4 regions of the Klebsiella planticola genome follow, and region 2 is predicted to be linked to each of the others. Evidence: predicted binding sites of a transcription regulator. Region 2 holds the regulator's gene; each other region holds the start of a gene.
The links. The regulator Fur, encoded in region 2, represses iron uptake genes when iron is present. The targets are predictions, from matches to a motif close to ATAATAATGAGAACNACTATCAA.
Positions count from the first base shown of each region.

Region 1: MC50_RS18380 (TonB-dependent siderophore receptor) is a predicted target of Fur. The motif match lies at 5,284-5,306, and genes of this name have one in related genera.
Region 3: bfd (bacterioferritin-associated ferredoxin) is a predicted target of Fur. The motif match lies at 3,844-3,866, and genes of this name have one in related genera.
Region 4: MC50_RS01275 (Nramp family divalent metal transporter) is a predicted target of Fur. The motif match lies at 4,965-4,987, and genes of this name have one in related genera.

Region 1 is NZ_CP026047.1:3,809,369-3,817,498, forward strand. Features, by position in the region: gene nagZ (beta-N-acetylhexosaminidase) at 1-18, shown strand, start outside; gene ycfP (alpha/beta hydrolase YcfP) at 45-587, shown strand; gene MC50_RS18370 (NAD(P)/FAD-dependent oxidoreductase) at 828-2,132, shown strand; gene MC50_RS18375 (glycine zipper 2TM domain-containing protein) at 2,387-2,926, shown strand; gene MC50_RS18380 (TonB-dependent siderophore receptor) at 2,982-5,168, opposite strand; gene MC50_RS18385 (TetR/AcrR family transcriptional regulator) at 5,413-6,048, opposite strand; gene bhsA (multiple stress resistance protein BhsA) at 6,298-6,555, shown strand; gene ldtC (L,D-transpeptidase LdtC) at 6,770-7,732, opposite strand; gene mfd (transcription-repair coupling factor) at 7,900-8,130, opposite strand, start outside.
Region 2 is NZ_CP026047.1:3,320,245-3,328,374, forward strand. Features, by position in the region: gene MC50_RS16010 (Gfo/Idh/MocA family protein) at 1-130, shown strand, start outside; gene MC50_RS16015 (substrate-binding domain-containing protein) at 174-1,190, opposite strand; gene MC50_RS16020 (phytanoyl-CoA dioxygenase family protein) at 1,335-2,480, shown strand; gene fur (ferric iron uptake transcriptional regulator) at 2,543-2,995, opposite strand; gene fldA (flavodoxin FldA) at 3,288-3,818, opposite strand; gene ybfE (LexA regulated protein) at 3,968-4,261, opposite strand; gene ybfF (esterase) at 4,395-5,168, opposite strand; gene seqA (replication initiation negative regulator SeqA) at 5,352-5,900, shown strand; gene pgm (phosphoglucomutase (alpha-D-glucose-1,6-bisphosphate-dependent)) at 5,933-7,573, shown strand; gene kdpE (two-component system response regulator KdpE) at 7,757-8,130, opposite strand, start outside.
Region 3 is NZ_CP026047.1:1,254,859-1,262,988, reverse strand. Features, by position in the region: gene rpsG (30S ribosomal protein S7) at 1-256, shown strand, start outside; gene fusA (elongation factor G) at 353-2,467, shown strand; gene tuf (elongation factor Tu) at 2,538-3,722, shown strand; gene bfd (bacterioferritin-associated ferredoxin) at 3,902-4,096, shown strand; gene bfr (bacterioferritin) at 4,170-4,646, shown strand; gene MC50_RS06165 (prepilin peptidase) at 4,630-5,097, opposite strand; gene rpsJ (30S ribosomal protein S10) at 5,477-5,788, shown strand; gene rplC (50S ribosomal protein L3) at 5,821-6,450, shown strand; gene rplD (50S ribosomal protein L4) at 6,461-7,066, shown strand; gene rplW (50S ribosomal protein L23) at 7,063-7,365, shown strand; gene rplB (50S ribosomal protein L2) at 7,383-8,130, shown strand, end outside.
Region 4 is NZ_CP026047.1:284,470-292,599, reverse strand. Features, by position in the region: gene MC50_RS01305 (YfeC-like transcriptional regulator) at 1-276, opposite strand, end outside; gene MC50_RS01300 (YfeC-like transcriptional regulator) at 281-634, opposite strand; tRNA gene MC50_RS01295 (tRNA-Ala) at 854-929, shown strand; tRNA gene MC50_RS01290 (tRNA-Ala) at 969-1,044, shown strand; gene MC50_RS01285 (sensor domain-containing phosphodiesterase) at 1,256-3,436, shown strand; gene MC50_RS01280 (NupC/NupG family nucleoside CNT transporter) at 3,479-4,681, opposite strand; gene MC50_RS01275 (Nramp family divalent metal transporter) at 5,028-6,266, shown strand; gene MC50_RS01270 (DUF2502 domain-containing protein) at 6,316-6,666, opposite strand; gene mgrA (L-glyceraldehyde 3-phosphate reductase) at 6,820-7,812, opposite strand; gene MC50_RS01260 (alpha-keto acid decarboxylase family protein) at 7,990-8,130, shown strand, end outside.

The sequences.
Region 1 (8,130 bases), 490 kb from region 2:
GAGGCGAAGTCTGCGTAATTGACCTGAAGTCTGGTGAGGATGCGATGATTATCTATTTACACGGTTTTGACTCAAACAGTCCCGGAAACCATGAGAAAGTGCTGCAGCTGCAGTTTATCGATCCCGATGTGCGTCTGATAAGCTACAGCACGCGGCACCCAAAACATGATATGCAGCACTTGTTAAAAGAAGTCGATAAAATGCTGCAGCTTAATACTGACGATCGGCCGCTGATTTGCGGCGTCGGTCTGGGCGGCTATTGGGCGGAACGGATCGGTTTCCTTTGCGATGTGCGTCAGGCCATTTTTAACCCCAATCTGTTTCCCGCAGAAAACATGGAAGGTAAGATCGACAGGCCTGAAGAGTATGCTGATATCGGGACCAAGTGCGTCAACAACTTCCGCGAGAAAAACCGCGATCGTTGTCTGGTGATACTCTCCCGCCAGGACGAAGCGCTGGACAGCCAGCGTTCCGCTGACCTGCTGCATCACTACTATGAAATCATCTGGGATAATGAGCAGACCCACAAATTCAAAAACATCTCCCCCCATCTGCAGCGGATAAAAGCCTTTAAGACGCTAGGCTGAACCGCTCCTGGACTCCGGCCCGCCGTATGTGAATACGGCGGGCTTTTTTTATGGCGCCAGGGATGGCATGGTTAAAAAACAGGCGGTAAAACTTGATGCATATCAATTTTGGTATGACCAATGACCCGTTCATGGTATTCTCAATTTCGCTGAATGGTTTCACTGCTGTAACTTGTTGTTAAATAAGAGCTATTTATATAACTTTTAATTAACAATTGGTTAATATTTTTAGGGGGTCTCGTGACTACACCATTGAAAAAAATCGTAATCGTAGGTGGCGGTGCCGGTGGACTGGAACTGGCGACTCAGCTGGGGAGAAAGCTGGGGCGTAGCAAAAAAGCGAAAATCACGCTGGTGGATCGTAATCATAGCCATCTGTGGAAGCCGTTGCTGCATGAAGTGGCGACCGGTTCGCTCGATGAAGGCGTCGATGCGCTGAGCTATCTGGCCCACGCCCGCAACCACGGTTTCCAGTTCCAGCTGGGTTCAGTGGCGGATATTAACCGTGAAGCGAAAACCATTACGCTGTCCGAGCTGCGTGACGAGAAGGGCGAGCTGCTGGTCGCCGAGCGTAAGCTGCCGTACGACACGCTGGTGATGGCGCTGGGCAGTACCTCTAACGACTTTAATACTCCGGGCGTCAAAGAGAACTGTATTTTCCTTGATAACCCGCACCAGGCACGCCGTTTCCATCAGGAAATGCTGAACCTGTTCCTGAAATACTCGGCTAACCTCGGCGCCAACGGCAAAGTCAATATCGCGATCGTGGGCGGCGGGGCTACCGGCGTTGAGCTCTCCGCTGAGCTGCACAACGCGGTGAAACAGCTGCACAGCTACGGTTACAAAGGGCTGACTAACGAGGCATTGAACGTGACTCTGGTTGAAGCGGGTGAGCGCATTCTTCCTGCTCTGCCGCCGCGTATTTCCAGCGCCGCTCACAATGAACTGACAAAGCTTGGTGTACGCGTCCTGACGAAAACCATGGTGACCAGCGCCGATGCCAACGGTCTGCACACCAAAGACGGCGAGTTCATTAATGCCGACCTGATGGTCTGGGCGGCGGGGATCAAAGCGCCGGACTTTATGAAAGAGATCGGCGGTCTGGAAACCAACCGTATTAACCAACTGGTGGTTCAGCCAACGCTGCAAACGACGCTCGACCCGGATATTTATGCGATCGGCGACTGCGCATCCTGCGCGCGTCCGGAAGGTGGATTTGTGCCACCGCGCGCCCAGGCGGCTCACCAGATGGCGACCTGCGCATTGAATAATATTCTGGCGCAGATGAAAGACAAGCCGCTGAAGCCCTACGTCTATAAAGATCACGGTTCGCTGGTTTCGCTCTCCAACTACTCGACCGTGGGGAGCCTGATGGGCAACCTGATGCGCGGTTCCATGATGGTCGAAGGACGTATTGCGCGTTTCGTGTATATCTCTCTGTACCGTATGCACCAGATTGCGCTGCACGGCTACTGCAAGACCGGTCTGATGATGCTGGTAGGGCGCATCAACCGCATCATTCGTCCCCGTCTGAAGCTGCACTGATAGTCTGTTTGCCTCGTTCCCGGATTGTGCCGCCAGGCCCGTTTGGGATGGTAACAAGGTGAACATTGAGCCGGTAATCTCCTTGCCGGCTCAATGACAGAATTTCTGTCTGCCATTTCGCGCATAACATCTCGGATTCCTCTGAATCCACTCCGTTTGCCGCTTTTCCCCGCATTTTTCATCCGCTTTCTCATTTGCAAGGTCCCCGGGTCGATAGCAAAATTGTTTCTATCAGCAACAAGGGAGGATACCCCGTGAATAAATCAATGTTGGCGGGTATAGGGATTGGCGTGGCTGCCGCGCTGGGTGTTGCAGCTGTCGCTGGTCTTAACGTCTTAGATCGTGGCCCGCAATATGCGCAAGTGGTGTCCAGTACACCGATAAAAGAGACCGTAAAAACTCCGCGTCAGGAATGCCGTAACGTCACCGTGACCCATCGTCGTCCGGTGCAGGATGAAAACCGCATCGCCGGCTCCGTTCTTGGCGCCGTTGCCGGCGGGGTCATCGGCCATCAGTTTGGCGGCGGTCGTGGTCGCAGCGTGGCGACCGTCGTGGGCGCTCTGGGCGGCGGTTACGCCGGTAACCAGATTCAGGGTTCGATGCAGGAAGGGGATACCTACACCACCACGCAGCAGCGCTGTAAAACGGTGTATGACAAGTCGGATAAAATGCTGGGCTACGATGTGACCTACAAAATTGGCGAACAGCAGGGAAAAATCCGCATGGAACACGATCCCGGGACGCAGATTCCGCTGGACAGTAACGGCCAGCTGGTCCTCAACAACAAAGCGTAAAAAAGACGTGACTGTTATTTGCCCCTCCTGCACTCAGGCTGAGGGGCTTTTTTTATCAGAAGCTGACGGCGTAGTTCAGGCCAAAGGTACGGCCGCGACCTTTGTATTCATACAGTGAACTGCTGCCGTAGGTCGGGCTGTAGAGCAGCGGGGCGCGCTGTCCCCAGATGGTGACATAGTCTTCGTTCAGCAGGTTCTCGATGCTGAAGGTCAGTTTGCCCACCGGGAGCGCATAGCTGCCGATAAAGTCTACGGTATTATAGCCGTCGAGCTTATTACCGCTGGCATCGCTCAGGTCGAATACCTGCTGGGTTTGCACGCGCAGCGACCACGGATCCGGCGCCCAGCCGACCCAGGCGGTGGCTTTAGATGGCGAAGCGAGAGTCACATCCCATTTCTGCCAGCTACCGTCACTCTTCACCTGAGATTTCAGCACGTTGAAGTTCGCACCTGTGCTCCAGTCGCTATCCGGGAAGAAGTAATCGACGGCCCCTTCCACGCCGTAAATACGCCGCTTGTCGGACTGGACGTCGATCGTCATATCGGTGCGGTTAACGACAATGGTTTTGTCCGAGGTGGAGTAGTATGCCGCCAGCTGCGTGCGCAGGTTATCGCCGGTGTAACGCCAGCCCAGTTCGTAGGAGTTGACTTTGATCCCCTGCAGCGGCGAATCACCCACGTTGACGCTCGACAGCAGGGGATAGTTGCCGTTGACCGCCGCGCCGTATTTGCCGATACCATAGTATTTACCCGGGTCCGGTAGCTCGACGCCCTGCGAGAAGTTAAACCAGGTCTGCTGGCGGTCGGTGAGGTGGGCGACAATACCGGCGTTAAACAGGAAGTTATCATAATCCGTTTTACCGCCCGGGATGGCATCGGCCGAGTTCACTTTGCCGCTGGCGACATCCTGCTGCTGGGCGTAGCCGACAAAATCATCAACCCGGTTTTCCGTCCATTGATAGCGCACGCCGCCGCTCAGGGTGAAAATATCATTCAGGTCATAACTACTTTGCAGGAACGGCGCCAGGTTTGTAATGCTGTAGCCCGGGTAGCGTCCTGTCGTGTAGATTGACTCGTTGTGCAGGCCGCCTGACGCCATCGAAGTGTTCAGATCGAAGAACATCTGGTTGGCATTAAAGGTCTCATGATCGGCATCCAGCCCCCAGGTCAGATCCCAGCCGTCAAGCGGTTGGCTGTTGAGGGTAATTTTCGCACCGTACTGATCGGTATCCTGTTTAGATGAGGAGAAGCTGCTGACCTGACCTTTGGTGAGCGTCGGGAAGGGGTAAAAGGTCAGCGACTCGTCGCGATAATAGATCTGGCTGACCAGATTCTGGCCATAGAAATCGGCATCGGAGTATTGCAGGCTAATCAGATGCCGTTCGGTACCAGGAACGCGGTCGGAATTAAGCCCGTCGGTGGTATAGGCTTTGCCCTCACCGGTGACGGCCGACATGTTTTTGCCGAGATACAGGCCGTAATCATCGCCCTGGCTTTTATAGTATTGCGTCACCAGCTGCAGCTGACGGTTATCGTCGATGTTGATGGTGCCGGTGCCCATGACATCGAGGCGATCCGAGTGCTGCAGGCCGGTCTGCGTATTATCGAGGACCAGCGCATCGTTATTGCCATCATACCAGCCGCCAAAGCGCTGATAAGCCACCGATAACCGTCCGGAAGCATGGTCGGTGCCGCCGCTGACCGCCGCCGCCACGCGTTCGTCGTGATCGTTGCTGTTGGCAAATCCGCTTTTGCCGCCTAATTCCAGATCCACCTGGCGTTCCTGCTGCCCTTTTTTGGTCACGATATTGATCAGGCCGCCGGTACTGCCGCCGCCATACAGCGAAGTGGCGCCGGAGATGACTTCAATATGCTCAATGTTGAACGGGTCGATAGCGTCGAGCTGACGGCTGTCGGTACGGGAAGAGTTGAGGCGAACGCCGTCGATCAGCACCACGATGGCCCGTCCACGCATGTTCATTCCGTAGTTGGTTCGTCCCTGGCTGCTGACATCAATTCCGGGAATCAACTGGGCCAGGACGTCTTTGAACTCCTTTCCTCCCTGAACCTGTTGTTCTATCTCCTGACCTTCGATAACCCACGTGGTTTGCGCCATTTCGGCGACGGTGCGGTGAGTTCGGTTGGCGCTAACGATAATGTTTTCTTCTTCCGCCTGCGCGGCAAAGGCGGGCAGGGCGGTGGCCAGCAGCAGTGGGTTAAGCACCCAGAGACGCTTGTTCATACGCATTCCTTTTATGAGTTAACTGCAGTCATGTTGTTTTTAGTGTTCGATGCGGGCGCATCGGTTGTTACAGATGGAAATAAGCAGAAAAACTTAAAAGCGGATTTTGCACGTAGTGATTATTGTTATCAATATCATTTACAACAAAATTGATACGTAACAGTGTGAAAACATGAGTAAAACTGGGGTTAATCAGGAAAGACAGGGGAAAACCCGGTGGCGATTGTCACCGGGGAAGCGCAGATTAGTGCTGGAGGATTTGCGGCCACAGCCGCAGGGTGGTATCGGCGATTTGCATCAGCCTGGTGAAATCAGCCCCTTCGCGTGCGCTGATGGACATCCCTTGCAACACGCAGTTTAAGAACTGCGCCAGCTGTCGCACATCGCCGTTTTGCGGCAGTTCGCCGCGCAGCTGCCGCTGCTGGAGGAACTGGGTCAGCGTTTGTTCCTGCATCGCGTGCCGCGACTTAATGGTATTGGCGATCGCGGTAGATGATGCCGCCAGCGCCGCGGACGTATTGATCATAAAACAGCCTGCCGGCGTGTCTTTACTGGTAAAGCAGGTGGCAATGGCGGTGAAATAGTCTCGCAGCGCCTGATCAACTGATTTTTCTTCGGCAAACAACAGCGCTTCATGTCTGGCGGCAAAACGTGAAATATAGCGATCCAGAACCGCGCGAAATAACCCTTCCTTGTTGACGAACTCAGCGTACAGCGTCGGTGCTTTTGCCCCGGTCGCCTCCACCAGATCGGCAAGAGAAGTTGCCTCGTAGCCGTGCTGCCAGAAAAGTGCCATAGCCTTATCCAGCGCCGCTTCCTTGTCGAACACTTTGGGTCGGCCACGGCTTTTTTTTGTGCAACTTTGAACGTCAGTTGTCATGATGCCGCTGTACCTATGTTGGTTTGTTGAAGAGGCATTATAAAAATAAACCTTACAACCTTCCAGCGCTGAACCCGCAAAAATAAATAATTCATATATGTATGAATTTTAAGTTGTTTATAAATAAATAAACGATCGTTATAAAAATTCATTGACGTGTGATATAGGTCACATTATTATTTACCTATCGATCGTTAAGTTAATTCTTACGACCCTACTAAAAAAATCATCTGCATAGGTATAATAATCATGAAAAACATCAAAACGCTGACGCTTGCCGCCGTGCTGAGCTCTCTTTCTTTCGCCAGCTTCGCGGCTGTTGAAGTGCAGTCCACACCTGCCGGCCAACACAAAATCGGTACCGTTTCTGCCTCCGCCGGGACAAACCTGGGCTCGCTGGAAGACCAGCTGGCGCAGAAAGCGGAAGAAATGGGCGCCACCTCTTTCCGTATCACCTCAGTAACGGGTCCAAACACCCTGCATGGCACTGCGGTTATCTACAAATAAGTTTCGTTTTACCCCTGTCATGCCACTGACAAAACGCGACCCCTGACCCCTTTATCAGGCCGCGAGCAGTAAGTTGTTCCCTGTTATGCCACTTACGTGACGCGGTTTTCACCCCTTTATGAAACCGCGAAGCGTCGCACTATCGTTTTACCCCGTTTGTTATCCCATAAAAAAACCGCCCCCCGGGGCGGTTTTTTTATTTCTGTCTAAGCGCTTACAATGACTGTTCGCCAGTATTGTGATGACGGGTAACGTCAATCGGCATACCCGAACGCAGCGCCATCGCACGATCCATCACCGTCTGGTCGGTCTGCGCGGCCTGCTTAAACGCCGACATCTCGCTATTCAGGACTATCGGCAGCGTCTGCGGATCGTCATTTAAGTGTTTGGACAGCGGCTGATGGATTTCCACCAGACGCCTGCCGTCAGGCTCCACGGAGACTTTTACTGGCGTATTGATAATATTGACTTTCGTCCCTGGGGTAACGAGGTTAAACAGGGTTTTGATGTCGTCATCGCGCAGGCGGATACAGCCGGAGCTTACGCGCATTCCGATGCCAAAATCGGCATTCGTGCCGTGCAGCAGATAGACGCCGCCGTAGGCCGCAAGGCGGATAGCATGGTGCCCCATCGGGTTATCCGGCCCGGCAGGTACTACGCCCGGGAGTTCTATTCCCATCGCTTTATACCGTGCGCGAATATTCGCCGTCGGCGTCCAGGTTGGATTTGCGCGCTTGTCGGAGACGGTGGTGATCATCGTCGGAGTAAGGGTATCCCCTCCTAACTGGCCGATACCGATAGGGTAGACGGTGACCTCATTTTTCCCCGGCGGGTAGTAGTAGAGGCGAAGCTCGGCGAGGTTGATCACCAGCCCTTCGCGCGGCGCTTCCGGCAGTAGGGTCTGCAGCGGAATGGTCAGTACGCTGCCGGCACGCGGAACGTAAGGATCGACGCCGGGATTTGCCTGAAGCAATGCCAGAAAGCCCACGTTGTATTTTTTGGCGATAGCCTCCAGCGAACCGCCGTCATTCTGGACGACGTGAAACTGATTTTGCCCGACGAGGCGGCTACCTGAAGGCGGTAAGGGCCAGGTATTGGCGCGGGCAGGGAGGGCCAGGACGCCAGCAACGGCCGCCATTGCCAGCCACAGTGAAAAACGCGATACGAAAGTAGCCATAATAAATAAGTGGTTATTTTTTATGAGGAAACAGACGGGGATTATCGCGCGGGTCTCTGTGGGGAAACCCTGGTGAATTGCAAAATGTTTGTAAAGTTTACCGGGTGTGACCGTGAAGGAAGAAAAAGGCGCGGAAGACGGTGACGGGCACCGCCTCCGCGCTGCGATTAAGCGGTTGCGTTCTCTTCTAACTGACGCATAAACTGGCGAACCCACTCCATCCGCGTTTTACGCTCGCCAAGTTCCTGCATGAACTTCAGCCGCGTCGGGCCATCCAGGCGGAAGTGCTGAGGCTGTTTTTGCAGCAGGCCAATCAGCCACACCGGGTTGACGTTGTTCTTTTCATTGAACTCAATCACGCCACCTTTCTCATTGCCCTCCAGCTTACGGATACCCAG
Region 2 (8,130 bases):
GCAGGCGCTCAGCCTGACGGGGGCCGCGGTACCGCAGGTGTATGATGGTCTTAAAGGCGTGGCGTTTGTCGAGGCGGTTGTCGACAGCCATGAGCAGGGGTCGCTGTGGGTCACGCCAGCATACCGCTGAGGCGATGTGGATGCGCACTCTTCACCGACTGCGCATCTTCCTTTCAGGTATACATATTGAACCGGGTGATGATGTTGATCCGTGAATAGGGTTTGAGCGAGTCGCCCTCAGGGATAAAACCGTGGAAGGCCAGCAAAGAGCGGAATGCGGTCTGCGCATCCAGCTGCAGATTGTGTTCTATCAGCGCATCGATTTTCCCCGCCTGCATCAGTGCCCGGTTTTCCCGGTCAAAATCATGGCCGATAAAGGTCTTTATGCGTCGGTTTCTCTCGGCGAAGGCGCGGATAATCCCCGCGTTACCGCCGCCGACGGTATAGACCGCTTCGGTATGCGGATGAGCATCAAGGTACTGGCACAGACAGGCGTACATCTGATGGTCAATGCCCAGTCCGCCGGCGACGACATTGATGCTGTTGCGCGGGGCAAACTGTTCAATTCCCGAGATAAATCCGGCAATACGCTCCCGCTCTCCGATGAAATCATTGCTGCCGGTGACGGCGGCGATTTGAGTGCTGTCGGCGCCCAGCCACTTTGACATCAAAAATGCCGCGGCTTTGCCCGCATCAACATTATCCATGCCGATGTAGCGCAGACGGGCGCTGGACGGAATGTCGGTGACGATGGTGACAACCGGCACGCGGCGTTTGAGCAAAGCGTCGATGGTGGAAACCAGCGAGGGGGAGTTCATGGCCTTTAAAATCACGCCGTGGCTGCTGAGCGCGCATTTTTTCAGCAGCGCGTTCATCTCTCGCTCGCTGATGTCCTCGTAACAGTGGAAGCGGAGCTGAATGCGAAAGGGGTTAAAGCTGGCTAACTGGCTGCTGAGCGCCTCCCTGACCAGCTCGCTAAAGCGTTCAGGGGTATGCATGATGACATCGAAATAGATCGTTCTTCCCTGGGCGAGCCCGGACTTTTGCAGCAGTTCCAGATCGGCCAGAGCCTGCTGAATGCGATGCAGCGTTTGCGGGTGTACCTGCCCCCGATGATGTAGCGCCCGGTCGATCGTGGCGAGACTCAGTCCTGACTGAGCGGCTATCTGCTTTTGGGTAAATTTTGCCATCGATCACATGAGGTTTTTATGAGGTGTTTTTGAGGTTCTTGATGTGGAGTCTAGCTGCTAAGTTATTTCTTAACAACGTTCGTTTTCGAGACGTTGAACAAAAAAATAACCGCCGTCTGGCACCCTTACCCCGTGGAGCTACTCATGACATCGCAATATTTTGTCCGACCCGATCGGGCCTCAGTTGAGGATTTCAACATCTTCTGTCAGCAGCAGGTGAACAAACAAGACTATCCGCTGGTCAGCGAAGTCGCTGAGGAAGTTCTGATTTACGACCATGACGTGTTAGCGCAGGCCGCGGCGACCAATAAACATGCGGTATTAAGCGAGCTACATCAGGGGCTCTCTTACGGTCCCGGCGTGCTGGTGGTACGCGGGCTTTATCAGGATATGGATGTCATCGACCGCGCTTCGGCGGTGTTTGAAACCATCATGGCCGATGAGTCTCGCACCCGGGTTCAGGCTGACCACTTTTCTCGCGCGGGGAACAATGGCCGGATCTGGAATGCGTTACAAAAGCTGGCGGAGCGTAGCCCGCAGACCTTCTGCGACTACTATGCTAATGAAATGCTTGGGTTAATTTGTCAGGCGTGGTTGGGACCTGCGTGGCGAATGACCGCTCAGGTTAACCAGGTACGCCCTGGCGGCGAAGCGCAGCAGCCCCATCGCGATTATCATCTCGGCTTTCAGCAGGGCGAGTTTGTTGCCGAGTTTCCCATCCCTGCGCAGATTCTGTCGCAGTATTTGACGTTACAAGGGGCGGTTGCGCACAGCGATATGCCGCTGGCGTCAGGGCCTACGCGCCTGCTGCCGTTTTCGCATCAGTATGAGCTCGGCTATATGGCCTACCGCCAGCCGGAGTTCGTCGACTACTTTAACCAGCACTATGTTCAGTTGCCGTTGCAAAAAGGCGACGGGCTGTTTTTTAACCCGGCGTTGTTTCATGCCGCCGGGAACAACACGACGACTGATCATGTTCGCACCGCTAATCTTTTGCAGATCTCCTCGGCGTTCGGCGTCCCGATGGAAGATGTGAACCATGAGCTGGTGTTGAAAAAAATCTATCCCCAGCTTCAGGACGGACAATATCGCGCGGGCGATTTTCAGGCGCTAATTGCCGTGGCTGCCCGGGGCTACTCATTCCCCACCAATCTTGATACCGACCCGCCATTAGGTGGAATGGTCCCGAAAACCCAACAGACTCTGGTGCGGGAAGCGCTGGCAAACCGGTGGGATGAGGAACAGTTTACTCGTGCTCTCGACGAGCATACCGCGCGCAGAAAAGGGTAGGCGTTTGCACATAAAAAAAGCCAACCGTCAGGTTGGCTTTTTGCGGTCCGCGCGGTGGGAAATTACTTTTCCAGCGCGTCGTGTGCATGTTCATCTTCGCGGCAGTCGCCTTCCGCACAGTGGCCGTAAAGATACAGGCTGTGGTTGGTCAGACGGATGCCATGGCGGTGGGCGATTTCACGCTGACGCGCTTCGATAGACTCATCGCTGAATTCGATCACTTTGCCACAATCGAGGCAAATAAGGTGATCGTGATGGTGCTGCTGGGTCAGTTCGAAAACAGATTTACCGCCTTCGAAGTTGTGACGAGTCACAATGCCAGCATCATCAAACTGGTTCAGCACGCGATAAACAGTAGCGAGACCAATTTCTTCACCCATGTCGATCAGGCGCTTGTATAAATCTTCCGCACTGACGTGATGGTTATCCGGTTCCTGCAGGACTTCCAGGATCTTTAATCGTGGAAGTGTGACTTTCAGGCCAGCCTTCTTTAATGCGGTATTGTTGTCAGTCATGCGGAATCTGTCCTGTTGCTAAACGATCTACTTCCATCAGCGGAAGTAATACAGAGAATCACCCGATGCAATGCGTCTCATTATAGAACTGCCATCGTTAAATGAAAACTGCAAGTATCGGGCCTTGTATGCTGTCAAAAACGAGGTCCCAGCTACAAACTGCGTCACCTGACCTCGTTAAATCAGAGGACATTGTACAGATATGTGATTAAAAGTTAAAAACTTGTAGCTATTAGTTTGATTGCTTCTATCTATTAATGCGGCGAAATTTAACGGTAACGCCGCACAATCATCAGGCGTTTTTGATTTCTTCGAGATGCAGCTCTTCAGAGACCTGCTTAACCCACTTAGTCACGCGTTCGTTGGTCAGCTCCGGCTGGCGGTCTTCATCGATAGCCAGACCGACGAAGTGATCGTCATCCGCCAGGCCTTTAGAAGCTTCAAAATGATAGCCCGCAGTCGGCCAGTGGCCAACGATGGTGGCGCCGCGCGGTTCAATGATGTCGCGGATGGTGCCCAGCGCGTCACAGAAGTATTCCGCGTAGTCTTCCTGATCGCCGCAGCCAAACAGCGCAACCAGTTTACCGTTAAAGTCGACCTCTTCCAGCGTCGGGAAAAAGTCATCCCAGTCGCACTGAGCTTCACCGTAGTACCAGGTCGGAATGCCGAGCAGCAGGATGTCGTAGGCTTCCAGATCTTCTTTGCTGCTCTTGGCAATGTCGTGAACATCAGCAACATCTTTACCAAGCTGCTTCTGAATCATTTTTGCAATATTCTCGGTGTTGCCCGTGTCGCTGCCAAAAAAGATGCCGATGATTGCCATGAGTAAAATAACCTCTTGAAACTTAATGATGTGGTAGTGGCGTAATGCCCGCAGATAACGGCAATCATAGCAGAACAGGAGAGGGCGCGGAAACAGCAATCACGCCCGACTGCACACTCTGCTACATGAAAGTGTTTTTTTGAGGATTTTCAGGCTTTATCCCGGCTGTGCAGGGTTGCCAGCTGGTTCATCAGCATCTCTTCGATCAAATCGCTGCGGTTCATATTGCGAGCTTCCGCCAGTTCGTTGAGCGCATCAACCGCTTCAGCGTTGAGTTTTAACTCCACACGCTTCAGGCCGCGAACTTTATCGCGTTTGAGCTGATTGCGTTTATTTATGCGCAGTTGTTCATCGCGCGAAAGCGGATTGGTCTTTGGTCTACCCGGGCGACGCTCGGTTGCGAACAAATCTAATGTCGTACGGTCCGTTTGTTCTTTTGCCATGATTCAGAGTGACTTCGGGGAAACAAGTTGCCGGGCTATAGCCGACACAGATAGCGCGCCATAATACATCAGGCGAACCGCTGCGCCAACGACCGCGGGCATTCTGCAGCGCGGTCGGGCAGTTTTTAGCCAGTTAAGCCTGCAAAGCGGTCAGATAGCGACGAATGGCGCGCAGGACGGCTTCCGGTTTCTCCGCATGTACCCAGTGGCCGGCGCCGGCGATGACGTGCGCCCGCGCCTGTGGGAACTGGGCGAGCAGGGTATCGCGATAGTCATCGGTGACGTAGGGGGAGTTGCCTCCCGGGATGAACAGGGTTGGATGAGGCCAGGCAGGAACCGTTTGCCAGCCCACGATGTGCGGATATTGATCCCATAACACCGGCACGTTGAAGCGCCACTGGCCATCAACGAAGGATTTCAGCAGAAACTGAATCACGCCTTCTTCCTGTAGATGTTCGCGCATCACCGTGGCCGCCTGCTGACGGGACGCGGCGCCGGCGTCGGTGACGGCATTGATGGCGTTGAAAATTTCATCATGACGGCGCACGTGATAGTCCACCGGAGCAATATCAATGGCGACCAGGCCTGCGATGCGCTCCGGCGCCAGCGCGGTGAGCGCCATGACCGCTTTTCCGCCCATCGAATGACCAATAAAGGTGGCTTTCTCTATCTGCCGATCGTCAAGAGTATCGAGCAGATCCTGCGCCATCGCCGCGTAGGTCATCTCCGGCGAACGGGGAGAAAGACCGTGGTTACGCATATCAACCTGCAAAATATCGTAGTCGTTCACCAGGTCGCGGGCGAGGATGCCCAGGTTGTCGAGACTGCCAAACAGACCGTGGACCAGGACAACCGGGGAATTATTGTGCGGATTTTGTGCAGATTGCGTGCGGCTATTTAATTTCATGGCAAAGTTCTTTTTTTCGCTTCGTCGGGTTAGGGTATTATGTTGGACATTCTGCCATCCGGCTGCAAGACCCAGAGCTATCTGAGTTTTACCGCCATCCTGGTTTGACGCTATCCGCGGTCAGGATTTGTCCTTATAATCCTGACAACTTGTATTCAGAATAAGATATCGCACTGGATTAAGATGAAAACAATTGAAGTTGATGATGATCTCTATCGCTATATTGCCAGCCACACCCAGCATATTGGCGAGAGTGCATCCGACATTTTACGGCGCATGCTGAAATTTTCCGCCGTTTCCCAGACTGCCGCACCGGCTGTAAAAACCGCGCCGGCGCCGGCAGCGACGCCTGCCGTCGAAGCGAAGCCCGTGAATCCGGCGAAAGATAAAGTCCGCGCGATGCGCGAGCTGCTGTTATCTGATGAATACGCCGAACAAAAACGCGCGGTGAACCGCTTCATGCTGGTCCTGACCACGCTGTACTCCTTAGATAACAAAGCGTTTGCTGAGGCCACCGAGTCTCTGCACGGGCGCACCCGCGTTTACTTTGCCGAAGATTCGCGGATCCTGCTAAAAAGTGGTAACCAGACCAAACCCAAACAGGTTCCTGGTACACCGTGGTGGGTTATCACCAATACGAATACCGGTCGTAAGTGCAGCATGATCGAACACATCATGCAGTCGATGCAGTTCCCAGCGGAATTAATTGAGAAGGTCTGCGGCACGATCTAGTTTTATTCACCTTGCATCAGAAGGATCAGGCAATGGCAATCGATAAGCGTGCGGGTCAGCCTGCACAACAGAGTGATTTGATTAACGTCGCTCAGCTGACCGCGCAGTACTACGTACTGAAGCCGGAAGCGGGCAACGCGGAGCATGCGGTGAAGTTTGGCACCTCTGGCCATCGTGGCAGCGCAGGGCGCCATAACTTCAATGAGCAGCATATTCTGGCGATCGCTCAGGCGATTGCGGAAGACCGCGCGAAGAACGGGATTACCGGTCCCTGCTACGTGGGTAAAGATACCCACGCGCTCTCCGAACCGGCCTTTATTTCGGTTCTGGAAGTGCTGGCAGCCAACGGCGTTGATGTTATCGTGCAGGAAAACAACGGTTTCACCCCGACGCCGGCCATTTCCAATGCCATCCTGGTGCACAACAAAAAAGGCGGTCCGCTGGCGGACGGCATCGTGATTACGCCGTCGCATAACCCGCCGGAAGATGGCGGTATCAAGTACAATCCGCCGAACGGCGGCCCGGCGGATACCAACGTCACCAAAGTGGTCGAGAATCGCGCTAACGAACTGCTGGCCTCGGGTCTGCAGGGCGTCAGGCGCCTCTCCCTCGACGCGGCACTGGCATCCGGTCATGTCAAAGAGCAGGATCTGGTGCAGCCGTTTATCGAAGGACTGGCGGATATCGTCGACATGGCGGCGATTCAGAAAGCCGGCCTGAAGCTCGGTGTCGATCCGTTAGGGGGTTCCGGTATCGAATACTGGAAACGCATCGCCGAGTACTACAAACTCGATCTGACTATCGTCAACGATCACGTCGATCAAACCTTCCGCTTTATGCACCTTGATAAAGACGGCGCCATTCGCATGGACTGCTCTTCGGAGTGCGCGATGGCAGGGCTGCTGGCGCTGCGCGATAAGTTCGATCTGGCGTTCGCTAACGATCCGGATTATGACCGTCACGGCATCGTCACGCCGGCAGGTCTGATGAACCCGAACCACTATCTGGCGGTGGCGATTAACTACCTGTTCCGGCATCGTCCGCAGTGGGGCCAGGATGTCGCCGTCGGTAAGACGCTGGTCTCCTCGGCGATGATCGATCGCGTGGTGAACGACCTCGGCCGTAAGCTGGTGGAAGTGCCGGTGGGCTTTAAATGGTTTGTTGACGGTCTGTTCGACGGCAGCTTCGGCTTCGGCGGCGAAGAGAGCGCGGGCGCCTCGTTCCTGCGTTTTGACGGTACCCCGTGGTCGACCGACAAAGACGGGATCATCATGTGCCTGCTGGCGGCAGAAATCACCGCCGTCACCGGTAAAAACCCGCAGGAGCACTACGACGAGCTGGCCGCCCGCTTCGGCGCGCCGAGCTATAACCGTCTGCAGGCTTCGGCCACTTCCGCACAGAAAGCGGCGCTGTCGAAGCTGTCGCCGGAAATGGTCAGCGCCAGTCAGCTGGCCGGCGACCCGATCACCGCACGTCTGACCGCCGCGCCGGGCAACGGCGCATCGATTGGCGGTCTGAAAGTGATGACCGACAACGGCTGGTTCGCCGCACGTCCGTCAGGTACGGAAGACGCTTACAAGATCTACTGCGAGAGTTTCCTCGGTGAAGCACATCGTAAGCAGATCGAGAAAGAAGCGGTGGAAATCGTCAGCGAAGTGCTGAAAAACGCCTGAGTCAGGTGAAACGAACAGGCATTCTCAGGGGATTGTCGCCCTTTTAAAGGGCGGTTGATCCGCGGAGTGACGTAGAAGGGTTCCATGGTCATCATGGGACCCTTTTTTATGGCGCCATTCCGCCGTTCGCAGAGGTTTTCCTGCTTTATCGGTGGAGCCCGCAGGATGGCGACAGGAATCGCGCTACGGCATAAACCGATAGCCGATCCCCGTTTCGGTCAGTAAATGCTGCGGGCGCGCCGGATCGACCTCCAGCTTTTGCCGCAGATGCCCCATGTAAATGCGTAAATAATGGCTGTGTTCCACCGCATTTGGCCCCCACACCTGATTGAGCAACTGGCGCTGGGTGAGGACCTTGCCGGGATTATTTAACAGCACCACCAGCAGACGAAATTCAATCGGCGTCAGGTGGAGCTCTTCGTCACCGCGTACGATGCGGCGGGCGGGAATATCGACTTCAATATCGGCGAAGCGCACCAGCGGCTCGTCGGCTTGCGCGCCGGCATGTCGGCGCATCGCAACTCTCAAGCGCGCCTGCAGCTCGCCAATGCCAAAGG
Region 3 (8,130 bases), 2.1 Mb from region 2:
CGTCGAAGTTAAGTCCCGCCGCGTAGGTGGTTCTACTTACCAGGTTCCAGTTGAAGTCCGTCCGGTTCGTCGTAATGCCCTGGCAATGCGTTGGATCGTAGAAGCTGCTCGTAAACGTGGTGATAAATCCATGGCTCTGCGTCTGGCGAACGAACTTTCTGACGCTGCAGACAACAAAGGTACTGCAGTTAAGAAACGTGAAGACGTTCACCGCATGGCAGAAGCCAACAAGGCGTTCGCTCACTACCGTTGGTAATCCCTTCGGAGTCATAGTCACCAGGCGGGCGCTTCAGGTAAGTCGCCCGTGCTGGATAACTTAACTGAACGCCTAAAGAAATAAACGAGGAATCAAATGGCTCGTACAACACCCATCGCACGCTACCGTAACATCGGTATCAGTGCGCACATCGACGCCGGTAAAACCACTACTACCGAACGTATTCTGTTCTACACCGGTGTAAACCACAAAATCGGTGAAGTTCATGACGGCGCAGCAACCATGGACTGGATGGAGCAGGAGCAGGAGCGTGGTATCACTATCACCTCCGCAGCGACTACTGCATTCTGGTCTGGTATGGCTAAGCAGTATGAACCGCATCGCGTTAACATCATCGACACCCCGGGGCACGTTGACTTCACTATCGAAGTAGAACGTTCCATGCGTGTGCTTGATGGTGCGGTAATGGTTTACTGCGCAGTTGGTGGTGTTCAGCCGCAGTCTGAAACCGTATGGCGTCAGGCAAACAAATATAAAGTTCCGCGCATTGCGTTCGTTAACAAAATGGACCGCATGGGTGCGAACTTCCTGAAAGTTGTTGGTCAGATCAAAACCCGTCTGGGCGCGAACCCGGTTCCGCTGCAGCTGGCAATTGGTGCTGAAGAAGGTTTCACCGGTGTTGTTGACCTGGTGAAAATGAAAGCCATCAACTGGAACGAAGAAGACGCAGGCGTAACCTTCACCTATGAAGATATCCCGGCTGACATGCAGGATCTGGCTGAAGAATGGCACCAGAACCTGATCGAGTCCGCTGCAGAAGCTTCAGAAGAGCTGATGGAGAAATACCTGGGTGGTGAAGAACTGACTGAAGAAGAGATCAAAAAAGCTCTGCGTCAGCGTGTTCTGAACAACGAAATCATCCTGGTAACCTGTGGTTCTGCATTTAAGAACAAAGGTGTTCAGGCGATGCTGGATGCGGTAATTGATTACCTGCCATCCCCGGTTGACGTACCTGCGATCAACGGTATTCTGGACGACGGTAAAGATACTCCGGCTGAGCGTCACGCTAGCGATGAAGAGCCGTTTGCTGCTCTGGCATTTAAAATCGCTACCGACCCGTTCGTGGGTAACCTGACCTTCTTCCGCGTTTACTCCGGTGTGGTTAACTCTGGTGATACCATCCTGAACTCCGTGAAATCTGCACGTGAGCGTTTCGGTCGTATCGTACAGATGCACGCTAACAAACGTGAAGAGATCAAAGAAGTTCGCGCGGGCGACATCGCTGCTGCTATCGGTCTGAAAGACGTGACTACTGGTGACACCCTGTGTAACCCGGATCACCCGATCATTCTGGAGCGTATGGAATTCCCTGAGCCGGTAATCTCCATCGCTGTTGAACCGAAAACCAAAGCTGACCAGGAAAAAATGGGTCTGGCTCTGGGTCGTCTGGCGAAAGAAGACCCGTCATTCCGCGTATGGACTGACGAAGAATCTAACCAGACCATTATCGCCGGTATGGGTGAGCTGCACCTCGACATCATCGTTGACCGTATGAAGCGTGAATTCAACGTTGAAGCGAACGTCGGTAAACCTCAGGTTGCTTACCGCGAAGCGATTCGTGCGAAAGTTACCGATATCGAAGGTAAACATGCCAAGCAGTCTGGTGGTCGCGGTCAGTATGGTCACGTTGTGATCGACATGTACCCGCTGGAGCCGGGCTCAAATCCGAAAGGATACGAGTTCATCAACGACATCAAAGGTGGTGTAATTCCTGGCGAATACATCCCGGCCGTTGATAAAGGCATCCAGGAACAGCTGAAAGCTGGTCCGCTGGCAGGTTACCCGGTAGTTGATCTCGGCGTGCGTCTGCACTTCGGTTCTTACCATGACGTTGACTCCTCTGAACTGGCGTTTAAACTGGCCGCTTCTATTGCCTTCAAAGATGGCTTTAAGAAAGCGAAACCAGTTCTGCTTGAGCCGATCATGAAGGTTGAAGTAGAAACTCCGGAAGAGAACACTGGTGACGTCATCGGTGACCTTAGCCGTCGTCGTGGTATGCTGCGTGGTCAAGAATCCAACGTGACTGGCGTTGTGATTCACGCTGAAGTTCCGCTGTCTGAAATGTTCGGATATGCAACTCAGCTGCGTTCCCTGACCAAAGGTCGTGCTTCTTACTCCATGGAGTTCCTGAAGTATGATGACGCGCCGAACAACGTTGCTCAGGCCGTAATTGAAGCCCGTGGTAAATAAGCCGTAGGGTTAAAACCAAAATCCCGTGCTCTCTCCTGAAGGGGAGAGCGCTATAGTAAGGAATATAGCCGTGTCTAAAGAAAAATTTGAACGTACAAAACCGCACGTCAACGTCGGTACTATCGGCCACGTTGACCATGGTAAAACTACTCTGACCGCTGCAATCACTACCGTTCTGGCTAAAACCTACGGTGGTTCTGCTCGTGCATTCGACCAGATCGATAACGCACCGGAAGAAAAAGCTCGTGGTATCACCATCAACACTTCTCACGTTGAATATGACACCCCGACTCGCCACTACGCACACGTAGACTGCCCGGGCCACGCCGACTATGTTAAAAACATGATCACCGGTGCTGCTCAGATGGATGGCGCGATCCTGGTTGTTGCTGCGACTGACGGCCCGATGCCGCAGACTCGTGAGCACATCCTGCTGGGTCGTCAGGTAGGCGTTCCGTACATCATCGTGTTCCTGAACAAATGCGACATGGTTGATGACGAAGAGCTGCTGGAACTGGTTGAAATGGAAGTTCGTGAGCTGCTGTCTCAGTACGACTTCCCGGGCGACGACACTCCGATCGTTCGTGGTTCCGCTCTGAAAGCGCTGGAAGGCGAAGCAGACTGGGAAGCGAAAATCATCGAACTGGCTGGCTACCTGGATTCTTACATCCCGGAACCAGAGCGTGCGATTGACAAGCCGTTCCTGCTGCCGATCGAAGACGTATTCTCCATCTCCGGTCGTGGTACCGTTGTTACCGGTCGTGTAGAGCGCGGTATCATCAAAGTGGGCGAAGAAGTTGAAATCGTTGGTATCAAAGAGACTGCTAAGTCTACCTGTACTGGCGTTGAAATGTTCCGCAAACTGCTGGACGAAGGCCGTGCTGGTGAGAACGTTGGTGTTCTGCTGCGTGGTATCAAACGTGAAGAAATCGAACGTGGTCAGGTACTGGCTAAGCCGGGCTCTATCAAGCCGCACACCAAGTTCGAATCTGAAGTGTACATTCTGTCCAAAGACGAAGGCGGCCGTCATACTCCGTTCTTCAAAGGCTACCGTCCGCAGTTCTACTTCCGTACAACTGACGTGACTGGCACCATCGAACTGCCGGAAGGCGTAGAGATGGTAATGCCGGGCGACAACATCAAAATGGTTGTTACCCTGATTCACCCGATCGCGATGGACGACGGTCTGCGTTTCGCAATCCGTGAAGGCGGCCGTACCGTTGGCGCGGGCGTTGTAGCTAAAGTTCTGGGCTAATTATTAGTTCTGAATGAAAAAGGGCGCTTCGGCGCCCTTTTTGCTGCCCGTTATCTGGCGTTGACCAGAATGATGTTTGTACGAAAAAAGAGTATCTCTTTGCGTATTTAATCAACTCACTATTGTAATTATAACTATTCTCATTTACACTTTTGAGCATAAATTGAACGGGAGTCGGTATGTACGTTTGTTTGTGTAATGGTGTAAACGATAAAAAAATTCGTCAGGCCGTACGTCAATTTCATCCACAGTCTTTTCAGCAATTGCGCAAATTTATTCCTGTTGGAAATCAATGCGGTAAATGTGTCCGTGCTGCCCGTGAGATTATGGAAGATGAATTAACTCGCATGCCGGAATACCAGGAGAGCGCTTAAGAGCTCAGGCTTTTCTTTGACATCTTTATAGCCCGAACTACGCTTCAATAAGTGGAAGCGGAGGGACTATATAATGAAAGGTGATGTCAAAATCATAAGTTATCTCAATAAATTGTTGGGAAATGAGCTTGTCGCAATAAATCAGTACTTTCTTCACGCCAGAATGTTCAAGAACTGGGGCCTGATGCGCCTCAATGATGTTGAATATCATGAATCCATCGATGAAATGAAACACGCCGATAAGTATATCGAGCGAATTCTCTTCCTTGAAGGTATCCCCAATCTACAGGATCTTGGCAAACTGGGCATCGGTGAAGATGTCGAAGAGATGCTGCAATCTGATTTGCGACTGGAACTCGAAGGCGCAAAAGACCTACGTGAAGCGATCGCTTATGCCGACAGCGTCCATGACTATGTCAGTCGTGACATGCTTATTGAAATCCTGACGGACGAAGAAGGCCATATTGACTGGCTGGAAACGGAGCTGGATCTGATTGGTAAATTAGGACTGCAAAACTATCTCCAGTCACAAATCAAAGTGGCTGACTGACTAGCGTTTGCCATCCGCACCAAAAACCCGCTGCAGCCAAAAAAGGGCCAAAAGGCAGCGGGTTGTTCAATGACCCCGGTGCTTTCCCGAGAATTATCACTAGCAGCATGACTCCCCCGGCGAAGACAGTCGCCAAAAAAACCAGCTGCGGCAGCATTGGCCAACCGTGCCACGCGCCAAGTGCGGCCAGAAATTTGACATCCCCATAGCCGAGCCCTTCATAACCGCGAATCCCCCGATAGAGCCAATAGAGTAAAGTGAAAGCCAGATAGCCGCCGATGGCGCCGCCAACGGCATATTCCAGCCGTAGTGGAGCGTAGTATAGATAATAGAGCAGCCCGCTCCAGAGCAGGGGGCAGGTCAGGCGATCGGGAAGCAGGCCGTAGCGCAGATCGTACCAGCAGAGGGCGAGGGATAAACCGCTATAGACCAGTAATAAGGGGGGCATCATCGGTGAGGTTACCTGGCGATGGAGATATGCGCGGAGTCTGGTCGAAAAAGAGATGGATGGCAAAGGTCCGCATTCATTATCGCGAGGCGCTATCCACGGTATTACCTCAGTTTTCACGACTTTCAATGCCCGCCCGCCGCAGCACGCAAAAATGATTGCTGATTTTGTATGCAGCACTTGCGTCGAGCCCGAATTTGCGTATAATGCGCGGGCCTGTCAAAATTGGCAGGCTGGTTCGATATGAACCCTGATAGAGCTTTTAGCTATCAAACAATGTTCCCAATTGGGGAACTATGTAAGAACGGTTACACTCTCCCATCAATCGTAATGGGTATGAGGAGTAACCATTTCGTCTATAAATAATTGGAGCTCTGGTCTCATGCAGAACCAAAGAATCCGTATCCGTCTTAAAGCGTTTGATCATCGTCTGATCGATCAATCAACCGCGGAAATCGTCGAGACTGCCAAGCGCACTGGTGCGCAGGTCCGTGGTCCGATCCCGCTGCCGACCCGCAAAGAGCGCTTTACCGTTCTGATTTCTCCGCACGTCAACAAAGATGCGCGCGATCAGTACGAAATCCGCACTCACAAGCGTCTGGTTGACATCGTTGAGCCAACTGAGAAAACCGTTGATGCTCTGATGCGTCTGGATCTGGCTGCCGGTGTAGACGTGCAGATCAGCCTGGGTTAATCAGGTCATCGAGCGATTGAGAGGTTGAAACAATGATTGGTTTAGTCGGTAAAAAAGTGGGCATGACCCGCATCTTCACTGAAGATGGCGTATCTATCCCAGTAACCGTAATCGAAGTTGAAGCAAACCGTGTTGCTCAGGTCAAAGACCTGGCTAACGATGGTTACCGCGCAATTCAGGTTACCACCGGTGCTAAAAAAGCTAACCGTGTAACCAAGCCGGAAGCTGGTCACTTCGCTAAAGCTGGCGTAGAAGCTGGCCGTGGTCTGTGGGAATTCCGTCTTGCTGACGGCGAAGAATTCACCGTAGGTCAGAGCATTAGCGTTGAACTGTTTGCTGACGTTAAAAAAGTTGACGTAACCGGTACCTCTAAAGGTAAAGGTTTTGCTGGTACCGTTAAGCGCTGGAACTTCCGTACCCAGGACGCTACTCACGGTAACTCCTTGTCCCACCGCGTTCCGGGTTCTATCGGTCAGAACCAGACTCCGGGCAAAGTGTTCAAAGGCAAGAAAATGGCAGGTCAGCTGGGTAATGAGCGTGTCACCGTTCAGAGCCTGGACGTAGTACGTGTTGACGCTGAGCGCAACCTGCTGCTGGTTAAAGGTGCTGTCCCGGGTGCAACCGGTAGCGACCTGATCGTTAAACCAGCTGTGAAGGCGTGAGGAGATAGCAATGGAATTAGTATTGAAAGACGCGCAGAGCGCGCTGACTGTTTCCGAAACTACCTTCGGTCGTGATTTCAACGAAGCGCTGGTACACCAGGTTGTTGTTGCTTATGCAGCTGGTGCTCGTCAGGGTACTCGTGCTCAGAAGACTCGTGCTGAAGTAACTGGTTCAGGCAAAAAGCCGTGGCGCCAGAAAGGTACCGGCCGTGCGCGTTCAGGTTCTATCAAGAGCCCGATCTGGCGTTCCGGTGGCGTAACCTTCGCTGCTCGTCCGCAGGACCACAGTCAAAAAGTTAACAAAAAGATGTACCGCGGCGCGCTGAAAAGCATTCTGTCCGAACTGGTACGTCAGGATCGTCTGATCGTTGTCGAGAAGTTCTCTGTTGAAGCGCCTAAAACTAAGCTGCTGGCACAGAAACTGAAAGACATGGCTCTGGAAGATGTGCTGATCATCACCGGTGAGCTGGACGAGAACCTGTTCCTGGCTGCGCGCAACCTGCACAAGGTTGACGTACGCGATGCAACTGGTATCGACCCGGTTAGCCTGATCGCCTTCGACAAAGTCGTAATGACTGCTGATGCTGTTAAGCAAGTTGAGGAGATGCTGGCATGATTCGTGAAGAACGTCTGCTGAAGGTGCTGCGTGCACCGCACGTTTCTGAAAAAGCGTCTGCTGCGATGGAAAAAACAAACACCATCGTTCTCAAAGTTGCTAAAGACGCGACCAAAGCAGAAATCAAAGCTGCTGTGCAGAAACTGTTTGAAGTCGAAGTCGAAGTCGTTAACACCCTGGTAGTTAAAGGGAAAGTTAAACGTCACGGACAGCGTATCGGTCGTCGTAGCGACTGGAAAAAAGCTTACGTCACCCTGAAAGAAGGCCAGAATCTGGACTTCGTTGGCGGCGCTGAGTAAGTCGGAGGAGTAATACAATGGCAGTTGTTAAATGTAAACCGACATCTCCGGGTCGTCGCCACGTTGTTAAAGTGGTTAACCCTGAGCTGCACAAGGGCAAACCTTTTGCTCCGTTGCTGGAAAAAAACAGCAAATCCGGTGGTCGTAACAACAATGGCCGTATCACCACCCGTCATATCGGTGGTGGCCACAAGCAGGCTTACCGTATTGTTGACTTCAAACGCAACAAAGATGGTATCCCGGCAGTTGTTGAGCGTCTTGAGTACGATCCGAACCGTTCCGCGAACATCGCGCTGGTTCTGTACAAAGATGGCGAACGCCGTTACATCCTGGCCCCTAAAGGCCTGAAAGCTGGCGACCAGATTCAGTCTGGCGTTGATGCTGCAATCAAAGCAGGCAACACCCTGCCGATGCGCAATATCCCGGTTGGTTCTACCGTTCATAACGTAGAAATGAAACCAGGTAAAGGCGGTCAGCTGGCTCGTTCCGCTGGTACTTACGTTCAGATCGTTGCTCGTGACGGTGCTTATGTCACCCTGCGTCTGCGTTCTGGTGAAATGCGTAAAGTCGAAGCAGACTGCCGCGCGACTCTGGGCGAAGTTGGCAATGCTGAGCATATGCTGCGCGTACTGGGTAAAGCAGGTGCTGCACGCTGGCGTGGTGTTCGTCCTACCGTTCGCGGTACTGCGATGAACCCAGTCGACCACCCACATGGTGGTGGTGAAGGTCGTAACTTTGGTAAGCACCCGGTATCCCCGTGGGGCC
Region 4 (8,130 bases), 2.5 Mb from region 2:
CTGCCGCCAGATAACGCCAGCATCGTTAACAAAATAGTGGCTGGACGGTTCCGCCAGCTGATGCTCGGTCAGCAGATGACGGAGTGCCGGAATATTGGCCAGAAAATCGAGGACCGGCTTATCAATAATGATCAGACGAGCGCGACCACCCTTTACGCCGGGAATAGTCTCGGTGCGCCATTTTTGTTCTCTGACCCAGCGGTTAATCGTTTGTCTGGCCAGCCCAAGGCATTCTGCCAGCTCTGCTGGCGTCATTTTATCTTTTAGTTTCATCATTATATTACTGGTCACGAATATCCAGCCGCTGGAGTAACCCGCGAATGCCTTCGCGCAGCAGTAGCGACATCAGCTGTTTCTGTTCCCCGGGAGTCATCTCTTTACTGAGCGTCAGCAGCAAGGGTTCAAGGTCGTTTTCTGCCGGAGAATAAGAAGGGGAGGGTTCCGCCACGCGCTGCGCGCTGCGAATGAATTCTTTGACCTGCTCATTAACGTGTACGAGACGCGCCTTACCGCCCTGCACGCCGGGACGTGGTGATGTTTGCCATCCCTCTTTACGTACCCATTTATTGATCGTCTGCCGGCTGAACCCGGTAAGATGCGCAATTTCTTCAGGTGTCATTCGTTCCTTGAGCATACTATTTCCTGAGTAAAAATGTGGGAATTAGTTGCTCATGTTATAGCATCCTTTTACGCGAAAGAGTGACATGTTTAACGTCTACCTGCGATAAGGCTCGCAATGTCAGCGAGTTGCCTGCTTTTTCAGCGATCAAATTGCGAGGCTTCATTTTGCCGTTGACACCTGACGAAGGAATTCATATTATGCCGCCCGTCAACACGACACGTTTTACGGTTCGGGGCTATAGCTCAGCTGGGAGAGCGCTTGCATGGCATGCAAGAGGTCAGCGGTTCGATCCCGCTTAGCTCCACCAAACACTGTTCCCATCAGGTTTGGTTCGTAAAACACTTGTGGGGCTATAGCTCAGCTGGGAGAGCGCTTGCATGGCATGCAAGAGGTCAGCGGTTCGATCCCGCTTAGCTCCACCAAATTCAGAACCCTCGCTACGGCGGGGGTTTTTTTTTGCCATCGCGAATGTAAAGCACTTTCTGGTTAAGTCAGAAAACTTACAGCCATTAGAATTCTATGTAATTTAAGATTCTTCCTCAGGTTATTTTCTTGCCTGGATTTATTATCCCCTTTAGTATTTTATTCAATATAAAATAGTATTATCCAGCGCCGGAGTTTTTATTAACAATAATGATTGATAATTTTAACATTGATATCAGAAAAACGTTTCTCGCGTTGGTTGTTTGTTTAATTTCGATCCCATTAGCCAGGTTTATTTCACCTCTGGCTATCGTCGACGGGAATCAGGTTTTTCTCGCCTGGCTACCATTAAGCATGATGTATGCGGTTATCTTTATTTTTGGCCGCTACGCAATCGCACCATTAATTATTTCGTTTGCTATTACTAATCATATCATCCTTCCCCTGACGGCCTTGCAGTCGGTGCTGCTGCTATTTTGCCAGCTATTTTCAGTGCTGGTGTCCTGCGCGATTGTCAGAATGCTGATTGGCAGGACCTGGCGCAGCGGGCTGACGGCAAAGTATATGGGGACGCGGATTTTCTGGGGCGCTTTTTTTGCACCGGTGTTAATGAAACTGACCATGTATCTGGTCGGCGTGTTTTTCGCATTCCCGCTGGCTATCTCTAGTTATTTCAAAGGGATGCCGGCCGTGTATACTATTATTGATATACAAAGCCTGATCAGCGCGGCGTTAATATTTACCACCTTCTTTTATTACCCAATGCGGATGCTTATCAGTCCGCGTTACGCAAAATTATTCTGGCGGCGCCATTGCCAGCCATGGTTTACCCGCGAACGACGGGCATTTACCCTGTACTGGTTTATGGCGCTGGGGGCCATATTGCTGGTGCTTTGCGCCCCCTATAATTCTGATTATATTGCAGGTTATTTAGTCCCACTTATTTTCATTCTCTATTTTATCGGCATTAGCCGCCTGGGCCATGTATTAATTCGTATTTCCTGGTCTGTTTCGGCATTTTTACTCGTTGCCTATAATCAAAATTTTCTGCAAGGTGTCCAGACTGAATACTCCCTGTCATTTGTGCTTTCCGTGCTGATCTCATTCACCATCTGTTTGTTTTATATGGTAGATATTTACGGCCAGAACGAACGAATTAAACTCAGATGGCGGGATCAGGCCCAGGAAGATCCGTTAACCGGGCTCCCGAACCTGCGCGCGCTGGAATGCTATCTGCGCCAGGATGCTGATTTCGTCATCAGCAGCTTACGGATCGCTAACCTCGACTTTCTCAGCCGTCATTACGGCATGATGATGGGGGTGCATTGCAAACAGCAAATTGCCAGCAAATTACGGCCGCTGCTGGGGGAAAGGGATGAACTCTTCCAGTTGCCGGGGAGCGAGTTATTACTGGTTTTAGGCGGCCCAGATCCTTCCGCGCGGCTGGGTCATATGGTGGCGATGCTAAATCACAAGAAGTTCAGCTGGCATAATCAAACACTGGATCTGGAGTTTGGCGCGTCCTGGGCAAGACATCGCGGCATCGAAGAAGAGCTGCATCCCATGCTGGGCCAACTGAGCTGGCTGTCAGAGCAGGCAGGGAACGGTCGGCAGGTGCTGGCACTGGACGCCGCGCAAGAGCAGGTTTCTGACCAAACCAGCGAGCAGGTTCGGATGTTGACCCAGGTGAAGCGGGCGCTGAATGAACGCGATCTTGTGCTGTATGCCCAGCCGATCCAGAATTCGGCCGGCGAGGGGTATCATGAAATCCTGACGCGGATGCGCTGTGGCCAGTCGATGATGACGCCAGACCAGTTTATTCCGCTGATTGTTCAGTTCAACCTGAGCCAGCGTTTTGACATGCTGGTGCTGGAGATGCTTTTCAGCACGCTGCATCAGTACCCGGGGCAACATTTTTCGGTTAATTTGCTGCCTTACACGTTGATGCAAAATGATAGCGCCGCGCAGATTATCGCCTTGTTTAAACGCTATCAGCTGTCGCCGGAGGCCATCACCATCGAGATTACCGAAGAGCAGGCGTTCAGCGATGCGGGAGAAAGTATGCATAACATTGATCTGCTGCGGGATTTTGGCTGCGCTATTGCCATTGATGATTTCGGTACGGGTTACGCCAACTACGAACGTCTGAAGCGCCTGCAGGCGGATATCGTAAAGATTGACGGCTGTTTTGTCCGCGATCTCGAGAGCGAGCCGCTGGATGTGATTATGATTAAATCCATTATTGAAGTGGCGAAAGTTAAAAATATGACGGTGGTGGCGGAGTTCGTTGAGACGGAAGAGCAAAAAGAGAAACTGCTGGCATTAGGCGTCGACTATTTGCAGGGATATTTAATCGGCAAGCCGCGGCCGCTCAGTGAGCTGCGGGCGTAAAAAAGCCGGGGCAAGCCCGGCTTTTTTTATCATCTTGTCAGCTTACAGAACCAGTGCGGCGATAGACGCCGAGAGCACGCTCACCAGAGTCGAACCGTAAACCAGCTTCAGACCAAAGCGGGATACCACGTTACCCTGTTCTTCGTTCAGGCCTTTAATCGCCCCGGCAATAATCCCGATAGAGGAGAAGTTGGCGAAGGAGACCAGGAAGATAGAGATAATGCCTTCAGCGCGTGGAGAAAGCGTGCTGGCAATTTTCTGCAGATCCATCATCGCCACAAATTCGTTAGACACCAGTTTAGTGGCCATAATACTGCCCACCTGCAGCGCTTCCCCTGCCGGGACGCCCATCACCCAGGCCACCGGATAGAAGATGTAGCCAAGGATCCCCTGGAAGGAGATGCTGTAGCCAAACCAGCCGGTAACGGTAGCGAACAGGGCGTTCAGCGCGGAGATCAAGGCGATGAAACCGATCAGCATTGCAGCAACGATAATGGCAACTTTAAAGCCGGCCAGAATGTATTCACCCAGCATTTCAAAGAAGCTCTGACCTTCATGCAGGTTGGACATCTGCAGGTTTTCTTCGCTTTCTTCGACGCGATACGGGTTAATCAGCGACAGGACAATAAAGGTACTGAACATGTTGAGCACCAGCGCAGCCACGACATATTTAGGCTGCAGCATCGTCATGTAGGCACCGACGATAGACATGGAGACGGTCGACATCGCGGTTGCAGCCATGGTGTACATCCGGTTGCGCGACATTTTGCCCAGAATATCTTTATAGGCGATAAAGTTTTCTGACTGGCCCAGAATCAGGGAACTGACGGCGTTGAATGATTCCAGTTTGCCCATGCCGTTAATCTTGGACAGCACGGTACCAATGGCGCGAATGACCACAGGCAGGATACGAATATGCTGCAAAATACCGATCAGCGCAGAGATAAAGACGATAGGGCAGAGAACTTTCAGGAAGAAGAAAGCCAGGCCTTTGTCATTCATATTGCCGAAAACGAAGTTTGTCCCTTCGTTTGCAAAGCCGAGAAGTTTTTCGAACATCTCGGAGAAGCCTTTCACAAAACCCAGACCGATATCAGAGTTCAGGAAGAACCATGCCAGCAAAACTTCAATGACAAGTAATTGAATAACATAACGAATACGAATTTGGTTACGGTTATGGCTGACCAGAAGGGCCAGTATAGCCACCACTACGATCGCGAGGATAAAATGCAAGACGCGGTCCATATTTGCTCCAAATATGAGGCAGGTTAAATTTCTGTGCACATTCTATGTAACAAGACTAAAGAAAACGAGATCAAATCCACACTATTGCAATGAACTGTGACCAATCACCAAATTAGTGATCAAACATACATTTTTGTTATGTAGCGTAAAGGTTTTAAAAGTTGCTTAGATTGTACTAATCTGTGAACTGGCGAGATGCGAATTCATCAATGCCACTTTTTTCGTTGTTAGCCGCTATCGTTTCCCCCTATCAAAGCAATAATGATCATCTTCCTAAATGAACTTGATAATCATTCGCATTTTGATAACATAAAACATAGCAAAGGCTATATTTCAGAGGCAGAAAATGACTAGCAGTCGCGTTGAGAATAGCAGCGGTCGCGCAGCGCGCAAGATGAAGCTCGCATTGATGGGGCCTGCGTTCATTGCTGCCATTGGATATATCGATCCCGGCAACTTCGCCACCAATATTCAGGCTGGCGCCAGCTTTGGCTACCAGCTGCTGTGGGTAGTGGTATGGGCAAATCTGATGGCGATGCTGATTCAGGTGCTATCGGCAAAGCTCGGTATTGCTACGGGTAAAAACCTGGCGGAACAGATTCGCGATCACTATCCGCGCCCGGTGGTGTGGTTTTACTGGGTGCAGGCGGAAATTATCGCCATGGCTACCGACCTCGCCGAATTTATTGGGGCGGCCATTGGCTTTAAGCTGATTCTTGGCGTGTCGTTACTGCAGGGAGCAATATTAACCGGGATTGCCACCTTCTTAATCCTGATGCTGCAGCGTCGCGGGCAAAAGCCGCTGGAAAAAGCGATCGGTGGTTTACTGCTGTTTGTTGCAGCCGCCTACATTGTGGAGCTGATTTTCTCCCAACCGGCGCTGGCGCCGCTGGCGAAAGGGATGATCGTCCCGAGTTTGCCAAACGGTGAAGCCGTGTTCCTTGCCGCCGGCGTGCTCGGCGCGACGATCATGCCACACGTCATCTATTTACACTCGTCGTTAACGCAGAATCTGCACGACGGTACGCGAAAAGAGCGTTATCACGCCACCCGCTGGGACGTTGCGATAGCGATGACCATTGCCGGGTTTGTTAACCTGGCGATGATGGCCACCGCCGCCGCCGCATTTCACTTTAATGGCCACACGGGGATTGCCGACCTGGATCAGGCATATTTGACGCTGGAACCGCTGTTAAGCCACGCGGCAGCCACCATCTTTGGCCTGAGTCTGGTAGCCGCAGGGTTGTCATCGACGGTGGTGGGAACGCTGGCAGGACAGGTCGTCATGCAGGGCTTTATTCGCTTCCATATTCCGCTGTGGTTTCGTCGTGCGGTAACGATGCTGCCTTCGTTTATTGTCATTATGATGGGACTGGACCCGACGAGAATTCTGGTGATGAGCCAGGTACTGCTGAGTTTTGGGATCGCCCTGGCGCTGGTCCCGCTGCTGATTTTCACCAGTAATTCGCAGCTGATGGGGGATTTGGTCAATACCCTGTGGGTGAAACGGACGGGGTGGGCGATTGTTGGCGTTGTGGTATTGCTCAATGGTTGGCTGCTGGTCGGCACGATCTTCGGGCTGTAATCATGTCGATAGCCATCAAAAAGGGGAGCCATCTGGCTCCCCTTTTTGATTAATGATGGCCATGACCGTGGCCGCGACCGCCGCCTGGTCCGCGACCCCAGCCGCCGCGTCGGTCATCGCGGTCATTCCAGCCTTCGCGATAGCCACGTTCGTAGGCTTTACGTTTATCCCAGCCGCGATGCCAGCCGTTATCGTGATGACGCCAGCGGTTATCGCGCCATTCATAGTGACGACGCCAGTAATCACGGTCGCGCCAGCCGCCACCGTCCCAGTAGTTACCGTAATTATCACGATCGCCTATTTGTAATTTTACAGATGGCAGCAGGGTGATCTCTCCGGCATTTGCAACCAGTGGCGCTGAGGCCAAAAGCACCGCAGCCAGAATCAGTGACCTGAACATACTCTTCTCCTTCACGATCGGGGCCTGAGCACCGGATGATATTGGCGCTCATTGGGCCTGTTAACGTGATATTACGGGGCGGTAAAGCCCCGCAGCATTGGATGAACTCCTAAATCGCGGATAAGAGCACTTTTTGCTAAAGTAAAATTGAGTTTACGCCGCAAGGATGGCGTCAATTGCCGCACACTCTTCGGCGCTGAAATGGCGATTCGCCAGCATACCCACGGCATCATCAAGCTGGGTGGTTTTACTGGCGCCAATCAGGACTGAAGTCACTTTCTCTTCCCGTAAAACCCAGGCCAGCGCCATCTGTGAGAGCTTTTGCCCGCGGGCCCCGGCCAGCGCGTCCAGTTGACGAACCTTCTCGAGCTTCGCCTCGGTTAACTGCTCCGCTTGCAGGAAGCGACTGCCGCTGGCGGCGCGGGAGTCTGCCGGAATACCCTGTAAATAGCGGTCGGTGAGTTGACCGCCCGCCAGCGGTGAAAACGCGATGCTTCCCACCCCTTCAGCCTGCAGAAAATCGAGCAGTCCGTCCTCAACCCAGCGCTCGAGCATGGAATATTTAGGCTGATGAATCAGACACGGTGTTCCGAGGTCATTGAGGATGCGCACCGCTTCGGCAGCCTGCTCAAGCGGATAGTTGGAAAGCCCGACATACAGCGCCTTGCCCTGGCGCACGAGATGGTCCAGCGCACGCATGGTTTCCTGTAACGGTGTTTCGGGATCCGGGCGGTGATGATAGAAGATATCAACGTACTCCAGCCCCATCCGCTTCAGGCTTTGATCGAGACTGGCGACCAGGTATTTACGCGATCCCCAGTCGCCATAAGGGCCGTCCCACATGGTGTAGCCGGCTTTACTGGAGATAATCAGTTCATCGCGCCAGGGTAAAAAGTCCTCGCGCAGGATGCGGCCGAAATTGCTTTCCGCCGAGCCCGGGGGCGGCCCGTAATTGTTGGCTAAATCAAAATGGGTCATGCCAAGATCAAAGGCATGTCGCAGCAGCTGACGGCTGGTTTCCACCCGCGTTTCGTCGCCAAAATTGTGCCAGAGGCCGAGTGAAATGGCCGGGAGTTTTAATCCGCTCCGGCCACAACGGCGGTATTCCATCGTTTGATATCGTGCCGCATTTGCCTGGTAAACCATACTTCCTCCGCAGATAGAACAGGTTGTGTATACGTTTACACTAAAGAATGTTCAGCGCGGAGTACACACTTCAAAGGCGTAAATTTTGCTTTCCACCCCGATTATTGACCGCTATCTGGACAGTTGGATCGCTTATTCAATACTCAGATCACCTGCAACGGGAAGAGGAGTATGGAGATGCAACCGACTTACACCATTGGCGATTATCTGCTGGATCGTCTCGTAGATTGCGGCATAGACCGCTTGTTTGGCGTACCTGGAGATTACAATTTACAATTCCTCGACCGCGTCATCGCGCACGAAGCGCTGGGATGGGTT